3 regions of the Pradoshia sp. Z5_111 genome follow, and region 3 is predicted to be linked to each of the others. Evidence: riboswitches for the same ligand, from Rfam matches in the RefSeq annotation. Region 3 holds a riboswitch; each other region holds the start of a gene.
What was found. A riboswitch is a leader RNA that binds a small molecule or an ion and turns the genes downstream of it on or off. The one in region 3 is predicted to bind S-adenosylmethionine.

Region 1 (5,238 bases), on a different contig from region 3:
AGGCTGAGCCATTATCATATCGGGATAGGAGGGCAAAATGAAGAAGCAGACAAATACCTTTTTAAATGTTCATGTAATCACCTTTTTCGTATTAATCGCCCTCTTTATTGTGTGTACCATCCTTTTCGTAGATATTGCAGAGGACATAAATGGGAATGAGCTTTATCATTTTGATATGACCATCATCCAGGCTGTGCAGGGGAGTATTAATAACTTAAGCACAAAAGTCCTTACCTTTATAACTAATCTTGGATCAGTGGATGGGAATATTCTATTGGTTATCCTTTTCTCTGTGTTTTTATTATTTAAAAAACGTGTAGTAAGTGTCATATTCTTAATCATCACGACATTATCAGGCGGTTATGTTAACCATTACTTAAAATGGATTTTTCAGCGGGAGAGACCAACATTAAATCCATTGATCGAGGTAAATGGCTTCAGCTTTCCGAGCGGTCATGCTATGTCATCCTTTATCCTTTACGGCGCACTTATGATCATAACTACCAGAATCACGAAGAATCGGCCTATCAGATTGGCTGTCTATGCGATTTGTATATTTATGATTTTAACGATTGGTTACAGCCGAATCTACTTGGGTGTCCATTATCCGAGCGATGTCATTGCAGGGTATATTGCAGGATGTGCATGGCTTGCTATCATTGCAACTGTATTTACATTTGGGGAATATCGAAAAACAAAAGGTTCGAAATCGTAATAGGGGCTGTCGGTAAGCCATAATGGCTTATGGACGGCTTTTTTTCTGGAAATCCTGGCGGTCTGTGGCAAAAGGTTATTTAAGGAAATATGTGTTGTGATAATTTATAAAGTAAAATATTCTGGCATAAGTAAGCAAGGGGAGTAAATAAAAGGGATTCATTAGCAAGGATTAAGGATATTTAATTCCCTTAAAAAGACCAACAGGGTCATTATGTTATCAATAACATATATGGTATAATTTTCATACAACTACTTGGTGCGGGTGGTATGCACCTTCTTTTCCTTATATAAAGGAGAAGGGAGGTGATATACGTATGGATTTTCTAATAGCTCTGGCAAAAGATGTAGCAATGATCTTTTTCACGACCCTTGCTGCCGGCATCGCCACGCGATTCGCCAATCTTCGGCTAAAGGGCAAACGAAAAACCACCCCGCGCCGACCAAAGCATAAGGGTGGTTCCTCTAAGAATTAAGCTATTTGCATACCACTCGCTATTAGTTGTACCAGGGAGTATCCAGCTCTCTGGTTTTTAATATATGTCTATATGTTTATAATATACCCTAAATAATAGAAATTCAATCAAAACTGATGGAGCAGCTTATGGTTTTTATTGTTTCAAAAGGGTCAGATAGAAAGAGTGGCATAGGCTTGATTGGAACTTCTAATACTCACAAAAAAGTCTATTTGATGGCTGTGACATTAATAGATAAGCACGGTTTGAGCGGTTTTGTTTGAACCTTAATAGATTTAAAGCCTGTTTTGTTTAGAACCTCTTTAATCTCATCAGCAAAGGCATAAGCCTGTTCTTCAGTTGCTTCTTCCTGCCTTGGCTGTACGGTTATAGTCAGTTTTCCATTCTCTTTTAATAAAGAATGTATTTTTTGAATACAAGCCTCTTGATTTTCCCATAATGGATAACTATTTACACTGAATATTTTATCGTACACCATTGGACTCTGAATCTCGAGAACAGTTCCATTGAATAAACGAAGCTGATTGCGTTTGAGTTGTTCTTGATTACGCTTGCTTGCATTGTTCACCATTTCTTCTGATGGATCGACACCATCAATTTGAACGGTAGGGTGCTTCTTAAAAAGCGTATGCATTCCTTCACCCGGACCAAAACCAACTTCAAGCATTGTGTCATTTGGGGTAATAGACAATTGATCAAATGTCCATTCATATAATTCCTCATTTTCGTAGGCCATTATTTTACCTGCAATCTTTCCGAGGACACCAGTTGGATTTTTAAACTGATTCGTTATTATTTCCTTCATTTAACATCACTCCTACCCCATACATACCCAAAATACTAAATCGTTAACTCTTTTGGATTAATTATCAAAATAGATTGAAATAACTGAAAATTTATAGTAAATTAAGTAAATATATAATTTCATATTCTTATCTAGAGAGATGGAGGGACTGGCCCGTTGAAATCTCAGCAACCTGGATGGTGATCCAAGGTGCTAAATCCAGCAAGCAATGCTTGAGAGATGAGAGACCTTAGGAAAGAGGGCTTTCATGATGAAAGCTCTTTTCTATTAGTCTGTTTTCCTCATCAGAGAGATTAACCAACTAATTAGGGGGAAAGACAGTGAAACTCTTGGAAACGTTAAATGAAAAAATTCTCGTCGCAGATGGAGCGAGTGGAACACTTTTATATTCATTTGGAATTGATAGTTGCTTTGAAGAGCTTAATTTGACAAACCCCAATCAGATCAAAAAGATGCATAGAAGTTATATTGAGGCTGGTGCTGATGTGATTCAATCGAATACATTCGGTGCAAATTTTCATAAATTAAAGCGCTATGGCCTTGAAAGGGAAGTTTCTCAAATTAATAGAGCCGGAATGAAAATTGCGAAAGCTGCTGCTGATCCAAATACATTTGTTATCGGGACGATTGGCGGCTTGCGGAGCTTCAGGAAATCAGAATTAACACTAACGGAAATTAAGGGATATTTCGACGAACAGCTGACCGCTTTATTAGAAGAAAAGCCGGATGGCATTTTACTTGAAACCTATTATGATTTAGACGAATTATTAACGGTAATAGAGTCGGCCAGAAAAATGAGTAATCTTCCTCTTATCGCGAATATATCTCTGCATGAAACAGGCCTTTTGCAAAATGGAATGCATGTCAGTGAGGCGTTTTCTCTAATGAAAAAAACAGGCGCCGATGTGGTAGGCATCAATTGTCGGATGGGGCCTTATCATATGATTCGCTCTTACGAAGAAGTACCTGTGTTAGAGGATACCTATTATGCGGCCTATCCAAATGCCAGCTTACCTGATTTATCAGATGGAAGATATGTCTATTCGACAGAAGCGGATTATTTCATTAATAGTTCAAGGCAGCTTGTGAAGCAGGGGGTCCGGCTGTTAGGTGGATGCTGTGGTACAACTCCTGCCCATATTCAGGCCATTCGTAAAGGAATCGAAGATCTTCACCCTGTAAAGGTGAAGGATTTTGTAGCCAAGCCGAAGCATCAGCCTATATCATATGAAATCATTCAATATAAACGAAAAGGTCCAGATACAATTTCAGGTAAGGCAAAAAAACAAACGACGGTGATCGTGGAGCTGGACCCTCCAAAGACGTTCGGCCTGGAGGATTTTTTAATAGGAAGTCGCTATCTATTAGATTCAGGTGCTGATGCGATTACACTTGCGGATAATTCATTGGCATCACCGAGAATATCCAATCTTGCGGTAGCGTCGATTTTACAATCAAAATTAAATACGGTGCCTCTAGTTCACTTAACTTGTCGGGATCATAATCTGATTGGCTTGCAGTCTCATTTAATGGGCATGCATTCCCTTGGATTATCAGAGGTGTTGGTAGTGACTGGGGATCCTTCGAAAATTGGTGATTTTCCGGGCGCAACTTCCGTATATGATCTTTCTTCCATGGACCTGATTTCATTGATTAAGCAATTGAATGAGGGGCGCTCTTATTCTGGAAAATCGTTGGGCAACCGGGCAAATTTCGATATCGCAGCTGCCTTGAATCCAAATGTAAAGTACATAGATAAAGCCGTACAGCGAATGGAAAAGAAAATTCAGGCTGGAGCTGATTACTTCTTAACGCAGCCCGTGTTTAGTATTGAAAAATTAGAAGAAGTATACGCGGCAACCAGGCATATAACAAAGCCGATTTTTATTGGCATTATGCCTTTAACGAGTCACCGGAATGCAGAGTTTTTACATAATGAAGTCCCCGGTATTTCCTTGCCGGTTCATGTTAGAGAGGCGATGGAAAGAGCCGGAGCGGATAAGGAAGCCTGTGCTCGCGAAAGCTTTGCCATTTCAAAAGAATTAGTGGACGCGGCAAGTGAACTATTTAACGGTATCTATATTATTACACCTTTTATGAAATATGAATTAAGCGGGAATTTGGTTCGGTACATCAAAGAACAGAAATCAGTTGTAAATAAGGAAGTGCATCTATCATGAGAACAGAAAAATTGAAAGAGTTATTGGCTGAAAGAATAGTTATTCTAGATGGAGCAATGGGAACCATGATTCAGGCACATCAATTAACAGAGGTTGATTTTGGCGGAGAACAATACGATGGGTGTAATGAGTATTTAACGCTAACCCGCCCGGATGTAATCCAATTGATTCATGAAGAGTACTTGGCAGCTGGGGCGGATATTATTGAAACAAACACATTCGGGGCAACGCCCATTGTACTGGATGAATATGATCTTGGTCACCTGGCATATCAGCTAAATAAGGAATCAGCTCAATTGGCTCGAAAAGCAGTTGAACAATTTGACAGTCCTGATAGTCCTCGCTTTGTCGCAGGCTCAATGGGACCTACGACCAAAACCTTATCCGTAACAGGCGGAGCTACTTTTGAACAATTGGCAGATTCATATGAAGAGCAAACGAAGGGCCTGCTTGATGGGGGAGTTGATTTGCTTCTCTTGGAAACATCGCAGGATTTATTAAATGTGAAAGCAGCTTATATTGGAATGAAAAGAGCATTCGCATCTTTAGGCAGGGAAATACCATTGATTATCTCAGGAACAATTGAACCAATGGGAACTACTCTAGCTGGTCAAACCATTGAAGCTTTTTATATATCGTGCGAGCATATGAATCCTCTTGCAATCGGGCTTAATTGCGCAACCGGTCCCGAGTTCATGGCTGACCATATCAGGTCTTTATCTGAATTAAGCACTGCAGCAGTAAGCTGTTACCCAAATGCGGGATTACCGGATGAAAATGGCCAATATAATGAATCACCATCTTCACTAAGCAAGAAGATTAAACAATTTGCCGAAAAAGGATGGATTAATCTTGTTGGTGGCTGCTGCGGAACGACTCCTGACCATATCCGAGCTATTAAAGAAGCGGTTACCGGAATTGAAGCGAGACAAATGAAAGGCAAACAGGGCAATCATGCTGTCTCTGGTATTGATGCCTTAATCTATGATGATTCAATGAGACCTTTATTTGTAGGTGAACGGACGAATGTAATCGGGTCCAGAAAGTTTAAGAATTTGATTAA
Region 2 (5,238 bases), on a different contig from region 3:
GCAGTACTTCTACTTTATCCGTTTTCTCCCAAGGAAGATCTAAATCATTGCGTCCAAAATGTCCGTAAGCTGCTGTTTGTTTATAAATCGGACGTCTTAAATCAAGCATTTTTATGATTCCTGCAGGGCGCAGATCAAAGTTAGCACGTACTAATTCAATTAATTTTTCCTCTTCAATTTTACCTGTACCGAACGTATCAATGGATATAGATACTGGCTGAGCTACACCAATCGCGTAAGCCAGCTGAACTTCTGCTTTATCTGCAAGACCTGCTGCTACAATATTTTTAGCTACATATCTGGCTGCATAGGCAGCAGAACGGTCTACCTTTGTAGCATCTTTACCAGAGAATGCTCCACCACCGTGACGTGCATATCCACCATACGTGTCTACGATAATTTTACGGCCAGTCAAGCCTGCATCCCCTTGTGGACCTCCGATAACAAAACGGCCCGTTGGGTTAATAAAATATTTAGTTTGTTCATCAATAAGGTGAGCTGGAACAACCGGTTTTATTACTTGTTCTTTTAAGTCTTTCTTAATTTGCTCCAGTGTTGTATCCGCGTCATGTTGAGTAGAGATTACGATTGTATCAATTCTAACCGGATTTTTGTTTTCATCATATTCCACTGTGACTTGTGTTTTTCCATCAGGACGCAAGTATGGCAGAACATCTTGTTTACGAACTTCAGCCAGCTTTCGAGATAATTGGTGAGCAAGAGAAATAGGAAGAGGCATTAATTCTTCTGTTTCGTTGCAGGCAAAACCGAACATTAGACCCTGATCTCCCGCCCCAATTGCTTCAATCTCTTCATCTGACATCGTGCCTTCTCTTGATTCCAAAGCTTGGTCTACACCTTGGGCGATATCTGCAGATTGTTCATCAATAGAGGTTAAGACAGCGCATGTTTCTGCATCGAAACCATATTTTGCACGAGTATAACCAATCCCTTTGATTGTGTCACGTACAATTTTTGGAATATCCACATACGTAGAAGTAGTGATTTCTCCCGCTACTAAAACTAATCCAGTGGTAACAGATGTTTCGCAGGCTACCCTTGCATTTGGATCCTTTGCTAATATTTCATCCAAAATGGCATCAGAAACCTGATCGCAAATTTTATCCGGATGACCTTCTGTTACAGATTCTGATGTAAACAAATGTCTTTTATTAGACATGTATATTTCCTCCTTCAGTTTCCCTGTTTATGGCTACTCATTATCTTTAATTATCTCCTGATTATACGAAAAAAGACCTTTCCCCTTTATAAAGAAAAGAGGAAAGGTCTGAGTCTCAGAAATCGGCCTTTCACTCTCATCGTTCAAGGCATTATAACCTTGCATCAAGTTAGCACCTTTGCGTGATTTCCATTAAAGGAATCAAACTGCAGGTTGCCCCGGCTTCATAGAGCTCGTCTCTCCACCGAGTCTTGATAAGAGTATCCATATCAAATGTATATAATATCTTATCCATCATTTTCTGTCAATAAATAAGCAGGAATATATTGTTAAGATAGACCTGAAGCTTCATCCTTTCCTAAAAGAAACACATTCCGACCTTAAGATTCGCATTTCTATTATGATATTGATATAATTAATTTACGAATATTCAAATAAATATACATTGTTATTTATCCATAAAGGTTGACTAATATCACTGTTTTTTTCACTATGGAAAATAATAATAATTATTCTTATATACTATATTAATCAATTGTTTTGAAAATTAACACAATTAGTATGGATAAATCAATTAAATGTGTTATACTAATTTCCATATAATATACTTACCAAAATTCTGGAAAAGGATGATACCTTATGAACAGTGTAGGAGTTTCCAATGAATTGAAACAATTACTTACTCATGATAATATTCACATTCAGCTTTCAGTGCCACAACTAGTTGAAAAAGTATTAACCAGAAAAGAGGGCATCCTCACATCTACTGGAGCTATTAAAGCTGAAACAGGTAAATATACCGGCAGATCCCCAAAGGATAAATATATTGTAGAGGAAGCTGCTACTAAAGATAAAATAGCCTGGGGAAGCGTCAATCAAGCAATATCTGAAGATGCATTTTCTAAATTATATGATAAAGTTATCGATTACCTCGAAAAACGAGATGAATTATTTGTATTTAATGGGTTTGCTGGAGCTGCAACAGACTACCGCCTTCCTATACAAGTAATCAATGAATATGCCTGGCACAATTTATTTGTACATCAGTTGTTTATCCGCCCCACTAAAGATGAGCTTGAAAACCATTCGCCTGAGTTTACTATTATCTCAGCACCAGGTTTTAAAGCAAACCCTCTTGTGGACGGTACACACTCTGAGACGTTTATCATCATTTCATTCGAAAAAAAAGTGGTCTTAATTGGAGGCACTGAGTATGCAGGTGAAATGAAAAAATCCATTTTTTCAATCATGAATTACCTGCTGCCTGAGAATAATGTGTTCTCTATGCATTGTTCAGCAAATGTAGGTTTTGAGGGAGATGTAGCTCTTTTCTTTGGCCTATCAGGTACTGGAAAGACTACTTTATCAGCCGATCCAAATCGCCGCCTAATAGGTGATGACGAACATGGCTGGTCTCCTGATGGGGTATTTAACATTGAAGGCGGCTGTTACGCAAAATGCATCAATCTCACAGAGGAAAAAGAGCCTCAAATTTTTAATGCCATTCGCTTTGGTTCTGTACTAGAGAATGTAGTTGTAGACGAAGATACGAGAATTGCTGACTATGATAATGGAATGTTAACTGAAAATACCCGGGCAGCTTACCCAATCGAAGCCATGCAGAATATCGTCACACCAAGTATAGCAGGCCATCCCAATACCATCATCTTCTTAACTGCTGATGCTTTTGGTGTTCTGCCTCCAATCAGCAAGTTAACAAAAGAACAGGCAATGTATCATTTCCTAAGCGGTTATACGAGTAAATTGGCAGGAACTGAACTCGGAATTACTTCACCACAGGCAACGTTTTCTACCTGCTTCGGTTCACCGTTCTTACCATTACATCCAACAAAATATGCTGAGATGCTTGGCAAAAATATTGAGGAGCATCAAGTTCAGGTATATCTGGTTAACACCGGTTGGACTGGAGGAGAATATGGAACAGGCAGCCGAATGAAGCTTTCTTATACACGTTTGATGATTCAAGCTGCATTAGAAGGAGAACTAGCCAATATTGAAACGGTACAAGACAGAATATTCGGCTTAGCGATTCCCTTACATGTACCCGGAGTACCGGATGAAGTTTTACAGCCTCAAAAAACGTGGAAGGATTCAGAAGCCTATTATAAAAAGGCAAATGAGCTTGCAAATAAATTCAGAGAAAATTTCAAGGAATTTAAGAATATTAGTTCTGAAATTGAATCTAAAGGTGGTCCAATTACCTTTTAAGGAACTAGCGGTGTCTTAGGAAGCCAAAAAGAATTGGCCTTCCTGAGGCACTATTTTATTTTTATCTAAATTTAAAAACAAACCCACCGCCCAATTAAGTTCTGGATGAAGGTTTGTTTTCTTTAGTTTCTATTTAATTTAGTTACTGGAATTTAAGGAAATTAACTCATATGTAATGGTTGTGCAGTTATTTTCCCATTCCACTTTTTTTATCAGCGCCGTTCCTCTCGATTCCCCATCCAGAGTTTTTCGGATATCAATCGGAATCTCAATTGGATATAAGCGGTATCCTTCTTTTTTTAGGACAAATAGATTTTCCTCAACCCTTTTTTCATTAGCCTTTGTCACAATAAGAGTATTCAATTCCATTGGCATACCCAATTCTCTCACTCCCCTGCTTCATTTATTTATTTCAATGGTATCATTTGAAGCGGCTTCTTTCATCCATTTCGTTAAATCCGAGACAATTTGCCGATTTATTCTCGGAGGAAAATAATGTGTATAGTCCTTAAGGTACCACACATCGACGCTCTTGCCGAGATCCTGCAGCCTGGTTCTTAATAGATTGGCATGTTCAACCGAAACGTTCTTATCCTTCTCACCATGAATAATTAGAACGTTACATGGTATTTTTTCAATTTCATACAAGGGTGTACGGGCTTTATATTCATCCGGCACCTTATTTGGCGTACCTCCAATGACCCTTTTCAGCATTCTTCTTAAATCAATTCTCTCTATGTAAGTCAGGACCATATCGGAAACTCCACCCCACGTGACAAGTGAAGCAGCGTCCTGGCAGTATATAGCTGTCCACAGTGCCATAATCCCACCTCGAGAAAATCCAAAGATATGAACCTTTTTGGGATTAACCTTTGGATGTTGTTTTAAAAGTTCAAAACCTGCAATAGCATCCCAACGATCTTCTCCTGCAAAATCTTCCTCTCCTTCTCCACCCTGGTTGCCACGATAAAAGGGAGCAAAAACAACAAATCCCTGACTTGCGAATTGAATGATACGCCCCGGACGGACCTTCCCAACATTTTTAATTCCTCCGCGTAAATATAAAAATCCGGCCAGTATTTCATCTTTTTTTGGCTCTGCTAAGAGCCCCTTAACCATTAATCCATTCGATAAATACGTGACAATATATAGATTTATATCCGGATGTGGCGATGGATATCGACTTCTATCTACGATACTACCTAACGATGATTTTACTTCATCCATAATCCGGGCTCCTTTACAAAGTTCTATAGGCATTCACACAAATATATACCATACATACAATACGATTAACTACACTTTGGCATACATACTGCCTACTAAGGAGGAAATTCCCTTGAAACATTATCTTAAAACCAGCTTCTTCTGTATGCTGTCCATTCTGCTCATCTTTAGTTTATCGGCCTGTAAAGAAAATAAGCCGACTGAAGAATTGACAAAAGTTAAAGTAGCAGAAGTCACACGTTCTATTTTTTATGCCCCTGAATATGTCGCCCTGGCCAAAGGATTTTTTAAGGACGAAGGGCTTGATGTAGACCTGCAGACTGCATGGGGCGGTGATAAGACAATGACTACTCTACTGTCAGGCGGGGCTGATATCGTGCTTGTTGGCTCAGAAACTTCTATTTATGTTCATGGACAGAATTCAAGAGATCCTGTTATTAATTTTGCCCAATTAACTCAAACAGATGGAACTTTTCTTGTTTCCAGAGAAAAAATAGAGGAATTTGACTGGAACATGCTAAAAGGCAGTACATTTCTCGGACAGAGGAAAGGCGGTATGCCACAAATGGTTGGAGAGTTTGTACTGAAAAAACACGGCATTG
Region 3 (5,238 bases):
GTTTATTTGAAGAAAGAATGAGCCGCCTAAGTGATGAAGAAGTAAAGGATGGGAAAGAAGTAGCGAAATCAATTGCTGAATATGCAATCGAATGCTCCTTAAATAAGTTCTTTGCTTCCGAGGTTTTGGATTATGTTGTGGATGAAGCAGTTCAACTTCATGGAGGCTATGGATTTATGGCTGAGTATGAAATTGAAAGAATGTACCGTGATTCCCGTATTAACCGTATATTTGAAGGGACAAACGAAATTAATCGTCTGCTCGTACCAGGTACATTCCTGAAAAAAGCTTTAAAAGGTGAATTGCCGTTATTACAAAAAGCACAGGAACTTTCTGAAGGGCTCATGATGCTAATGCCTGAAGAGCCAGGTACAGAGCCACTTGATCAAGAAAAACATCTTGTGAAAAATGCTAAGAAGATTGGTATTATGATAGCAGGATTGGCTGCGCAAAAATATGGTGCTGAGCTGGAAAAAGAGCAAGAAATTCTTGTTAATATTGCGGATATTGCTTCTTTCGTCTATGCGATGGAATCAGTTGTTCTTCGTACAGAAAAAGCAATCAAAAAAGATGGCTTAGAAAAGAACAAACAAAAACTGCTTTATACTCAAATCTTCTGCCAGGAAGCATTTGGAGAAATCGAAAAGCATGCTAAAGAAACATTAGTGGCAACAGAAACTGGTGATACATTACGTATGATGACATCAGCTTTACGTAAATTCACACGTTTCACACCAATCAATGTAATCGCAGTTAAACGTGAAGCTGCAGAAAAATTAGTTGATGCTGAGCGTTACACTGTTTAATCCTTTGTGCGATGGAGGCCTGGTGAAAACCAGGCTTTTTCTTTTCCTATGCTAGACTGACTACCTTCTCTAGAGCAGAAGTATAACCATTTAAGATAGATGAAAAAATGTGGTATGCTTCAATTGAGGTGATAAACATGATTACATTTTACTGGTATCCTAAATGTGGGACATGCAGAAAGGCAAAGAAATGGTTTGATGAGAAGGGAATATCCTATCAAGAAGTTGATATAGCACAAAATCCCCCTTCGAAAGAAGAGCTAGAAACAATTTGTCAGAAAAGTGAACTGCCTCTTCAGAAGTTTTTTAACACAAGTGGGATGAAATACAGAGAACTTGGGTTGAAAGATAAAGTTAAGGAAATGTCTGAAGATGAGAGCCTAGCCCTGCTTGCATCAGATGGGATGCTGATCAAACGTCCAATTGCATTTGATGGAGAAAAGGTTACAGTAGGATTCAAAGAGGAAAATTATCAGAAAATATGGGCATGAAACAATTGTCAAATAACCAGTTTGATGTCATGATAAATAGGAACCATACATACATTTTGGGGGGATTAAATCATGAGCATTCCAGCGGGATTACGTTATACAGCTGAGCATGAATGGGTTAAACAAGAGGATGGTAAGATTCGAATTGGAATAACTGATTTTGCTCAAAAAGAACTGGGAGACATCGTATTTGTGGAGCTACCGGAAATAGGTGATCAATTGACCCGTAATGAACCGTTTGGCAGTGTAGAGTCAGTAAAGACAGTATCTGAATTATATGCGCCAATCAGTGGGACAGTTGTTGAAGTAAATGAAGAATTAGCGGATAGTCCAGAATACGTTAATGAATCTCCATATGAAAAAGCATGGATGGTAGTAGTTGAACCATCCGAAATCAGCGAATATGATGAATTAATGGATGCTGACCAATACGAAACAGCGACTAAAGAAGAGTAGTCAATAAAGGGAAGAAGTTTTGGGTCATTCGTAAGCTTCTTTCCTTTTTATATGCTTTAAATCAATTGTTACTTTCCATTATGTTAGGGTAAGATACATATAATGAAAAAGACGAAGGCGAAGGCATTTGTCCAATCACATAGAACGTACTCTCCTAATAAAAGGTGATCAATCATGCGGGATGCTCAAAGTGAGAAAGTGATAATTGTGGAAGGTTCTACCGACCGCCAAAAAATACAATCTGTACTTAATGAACCTGTCGATATAAGATGTACAAATGGAACCATCAGTTTATCGAAACTGGATGAATTAGTCGACGAACTTGAACAGAGAGATGTGTATATTTTGGCTGATGCCGATGAATCTGGAGAAAAGCTGAGAAAACAGTTAAGACGAGAGATGCCAAATGCATCTCACATATATATTGATCGTACATACCGTGAAGTAGCAAACGCGCCAAGATACCATCTAGCAATGGTTCTTTTGGCAGCCAATATAGATGTGAAAGCCGAATTTTTAAAACAAATGAAGGATGTAATAAAAAATGAACAATCAAACCACGATAAATAAAGCAATCTACACATTTACCCCTCTTTGCGGAACGTGTCAATTAGCAGGCAAGATGCTTGATATTGCAAAGGAAGTCCTCCCCAATGCCTCTTTGGAAAAAGTCAATCTTAACTATGCTAAGGAACTTGCAGAAGAATATCAAATTCAAAGTGTACCATGCCTCATTTTAATCAAGGATAACCAGCCAATCGATAAAATCTATGCCTTCCACTCAGTTCCCTATCTTGTAGATCAATTAAAGAGAATTACAGAATAAGAGCAGTTTATTTCTCAGGAAATATGTCGATACAATATTTAACTAGAATCTCTTAAAGGTGCTGTTTTTATCTTACGCTGTCTATGTCAGAAGTTTTAATAGATTGTAGAATTCTCCCCAATAGCCTGTAATATAACTAATCAGACGTTTACTGAGTGGCTAACTGCAGGCGGATTTTTATAAAATATAGCAAAGGTAAGCCTCTTGATATATAATTAAAAATTCAGAATAATCAGTTGACTCAAATTTCCCCATATGCTATAGTTTTAACAACTTAATACTTGGTTCTTATCAAGAGAGGTGGAGGGACTGGCCCGTTGAAGCCCGGCAACCGGTATTTTTATAATACACGGTGCCAATTCCTGCGGATACAAATAAATCCGGGAGATAAGGAGAGATGGAAAATGCCTGCCTCTTCTTATATGAAGAGGTTTTTTCATTTACTCACTTCTCTACTTAAAATGAAATGGAGAGATGTAGAATGGCAAATGAAGAAAAGAAGTATCGGTTTGAAACAGTAGGTATACACGGAGGATTGCAGCAGGATTCGGTAACTGGAGCGAGAAGCGTGCCGATTTACCAGACGAATGCTTATTTATTTAAAGACACAGATCATGCTGCGGATTTATTTGGATTAGCTGAATCTGGCTATATTTATACTAGAATTCATAATCCCACTTCAAGTGTATTCGAAGAACGCATAGCCGAATTAGAAGGTGGCATTGGAGCTTTAGCTGTTTCAAGTGGTGCTGCAGCTATAACACTCTCCATTCTAAATATTGCGGGAGCAGGTGATGAAATTATCTCTGCATCCACTCTATATGGCGGAACCTACAATTTATTTGCCAATACTCTTCCTAAGTATGGTATTAACGTAAGGTTCGTGGATCCAAGTGATCCAGAAAATTTTAGAGAAGCGATTACTTCAAAGACCAAAGCTATTTTTGGAGAAACGATTGGAAATCCAAGCCTGCAGGTTCTTGATATTGAACGGGTGGCGGAAATTGCTCATGAAGCTGGAATTCCATTAATCATTGATAATACATTTGCTACTCCTTATTTATCACGTCCGATTGAGTTTGGAGCGGATATCGTCGTACACTCAGCTACGAAATGGCTGCTTGGAAATGGAACCACATTAGGTGGGGTCATAGTCGATGGAGGGAAGTTTGACTGGAATTCATCTAAATTTCCGGGCTTTACAGAACCGGATCCAAGTTATCATGATCTGATTTACAGTGAAGCAATTGGTGCAGCAGCATTTATTGTGAAGGCTAGAGTTCAGCTGTTGAGAGATTTAGGTCCTTCCTTAAGCCCGTACAATGCCTTTCAATTTATTCTCGGATTGGAAACTCTGCATGTGAGGATGAAGGAGCATATAGCCAATACGAGATTAATAGTTGATTATTTAAAACAGCATCCGGCTGTATCATGGGTCTTGTATCCAGGAGATTCAGATCACCCTGATTACGAAAAAACGAAGAAATATTTACCCAAAGGTGCTGGAGCAGTCGTTGTTTTTGGAATAAAGGGTGGACGCGAGGCAGGTAAAAAACTGATTGATTCCGTTGAACTGTGGTCCCATGTGGCCAATGTGGGGGATGCAAAGAGCTTAATTATCCATCCGGCAAGCACGACTCATCAGCAATTAAGTGAAGAGGGATTAAAAGCATCTGGTGTGCAGGAGGATTTAATCAGACTGTCTGTTGGAATTGAAAATGCAGAAGATCTAATTGAAGAATTGGAGCTTGCTATTGAAAAAGCAACAGGTATAGCTTCCGCTGAGGCGGCTGTGAAATAACATATTGAATATGCTATGCAGACTTTGGTGTTGACAGTTCTTTCTTTAACATGATAGGATAGCAGACAGTTAGAATTAATTGAATAGTTTATGTACTCTTATCAAGAGCGGTGGAGGGATTGTGCCCTTTGAAGCCCGGCAACCGGCAATCATTTATGATTGAAAAGGTGCCAATTCACACAGGATAATAGATCCTGGGAGATGAGAGAAAGGAACATGTTATAAATTAATCATGCCTTTCTGCCTCCGCAGAAAGGCATTTTTGTTTAACTGAAGTTATTCTTTAATTATAGGTTGATAGAAAGAGCAGGTGAACTTTTCATGATTACATTACGTGATGTATCGAAGACCTTCTCAGGAACATTTAAACGTTCATCAGCTGTCAAAGCAGTGGATCAAGTCTCATTGTCTATTGAAAAGGGCGAGATCTTTGGAATTATCGGGTACAGCGGTGCGGGAAAAAGTACTCTCATTAGAATGCTGAACGGTTTAGAGAAGCCAACAGAAGGAAGTGTCTTGGTGGCAGGCAAAGATATGGCTGCTATAAAGGGCGCTGAATTAAGAAAAGCCAGAATGGAAATAAGTATGATTTTCCAACACTTTAATCTCCTCTGGTCAAGGACAGTCAGTGAAAATATAGAGTTTCCTTTAGAAATTGCAGGGGTACCAAGCAAGGTACGTAAAGAGAGAGTAAAGGAGCTTGTAAGTCTGGTAGGATTGGATGGCCGTGAAAATGCTTATCCGTCTCAGTTAAGCGGCGGTCAGAAACAGCGAGTCGGTATAGCGCGTGCATTAGCGAACAATCCGCAGGTTCTTCTTTGTGACGAGGCGACATCAGCACTTGATCCTCAGACTACA

Region 1: linked by a shared signal. The riboswitch ahead of AC4D4A_RS01220 (bifunctional homocysteine S-methyltransferase/methylenetetrahydrofolate reductase) and the one ahead of AC4D4A_RS04550 (O-acetylhomoserine aminocarboxypropyltransferase/cysteine synthase family protein) in region 3 are both predicted to bind S-adenosylmethionine.
Region 2: linked by a shared signal. The riboswitch ahead of metK (methionine adenosyltransferase) and the one ahead of AC4D4A_RS04550 (O-acetylhomoserine aminocarboxypropyltransferase/cysteine synthase family protein) in region 3 are both predicted to bind S-adenosylmethionine.

The regions. Positions count from the first base shown of each region.
Region 1 is NZ_JBZCPQ010000001.1:218,045-223,282, forward strand. It holds gene dapF (diaminopimelate epimerase) at 1-7, shown strand, start outside; gene AC4D4A_RS01205 (phosphatase PAP2 family protein) at 38-715, shown strand; gene AC4D4A_RS01210 (hypothetical protein) at 1,032-1,190, shown strand; gene AC4D4A_RS01215 (class I SAM-dependent DNA methyltransferase) at 1,399-1,995, opposite strand; SAM riboswitch class I at 2,120-2,221, shown strand; gene AC4D4A_RS01220 (bifunctional homocysteine S-methyltransferase/methylenetetrahydrofolate reductase) at 2,316-4,175, shown strand; gene metH (methionine synthase) at 4,172-5,238, shown strand, end outside.
Region 2 is NZ_JBZCPQ010000006.1:26,424-31,661, reverse strand. It holds gene metK (methionine adenosyltransferase) at 1-1,180, opposite strand, end outside; SAM riboswitch class I at 1,314-1,441, opposite strand; gene pckA (phosphoenolpyruvate carboxykinase (ATP)) at 1,820-3,409, shown strand; gene AC4D4A_RS13360 (DUF2584 domain-containing protein) at 3,548-3,790, opposite strand; gene AC4D4A_RS13355 (alpha/beta hydrolase family protein) at 3,809-4,636, opposite strand; gene AC4D4A_RS13350 (ABC transporter substrate-binding protein) at 4,782-5,238, shown strand, end outside.
Region 3 is NZ_JBZCPQ010000002.1:32,912-38,149, reverse strand. It holds gene AC4D4A_RS04575 (acyl-CoA dehydrogenase FadE) at 1-806, shown strand, start outside; gene AC4D4A_RS04570 (arsenate reductase family protein) at 944-1,297, shown strand; gene gcvH (glycine cleavage system protein GcvH) at 1,370-1,753, shown strand; gene AC4D4A_RS04560 (toprim domain-containing protein) at 1,928-2,323, shown strand; gene AC4D4A_RS04555 (thioredoxin family protein) at 2,298-2,579, shown strand; SAM riboswitch class I at 2,865-2,973, shown strand; gene AC4D4A_RS04550 (O-acetylhomoserine aminocarboxypropyltransferase/cysteine synthase family protein) at 3,061-4,380, shown strand; SAM riboswitch class I at 4,476-4,588, shown strand; gene AC4D4A_RS04545 (methionine ABC transporter ATP-binding protein) at 4,702-5,238, shown strand, end outside.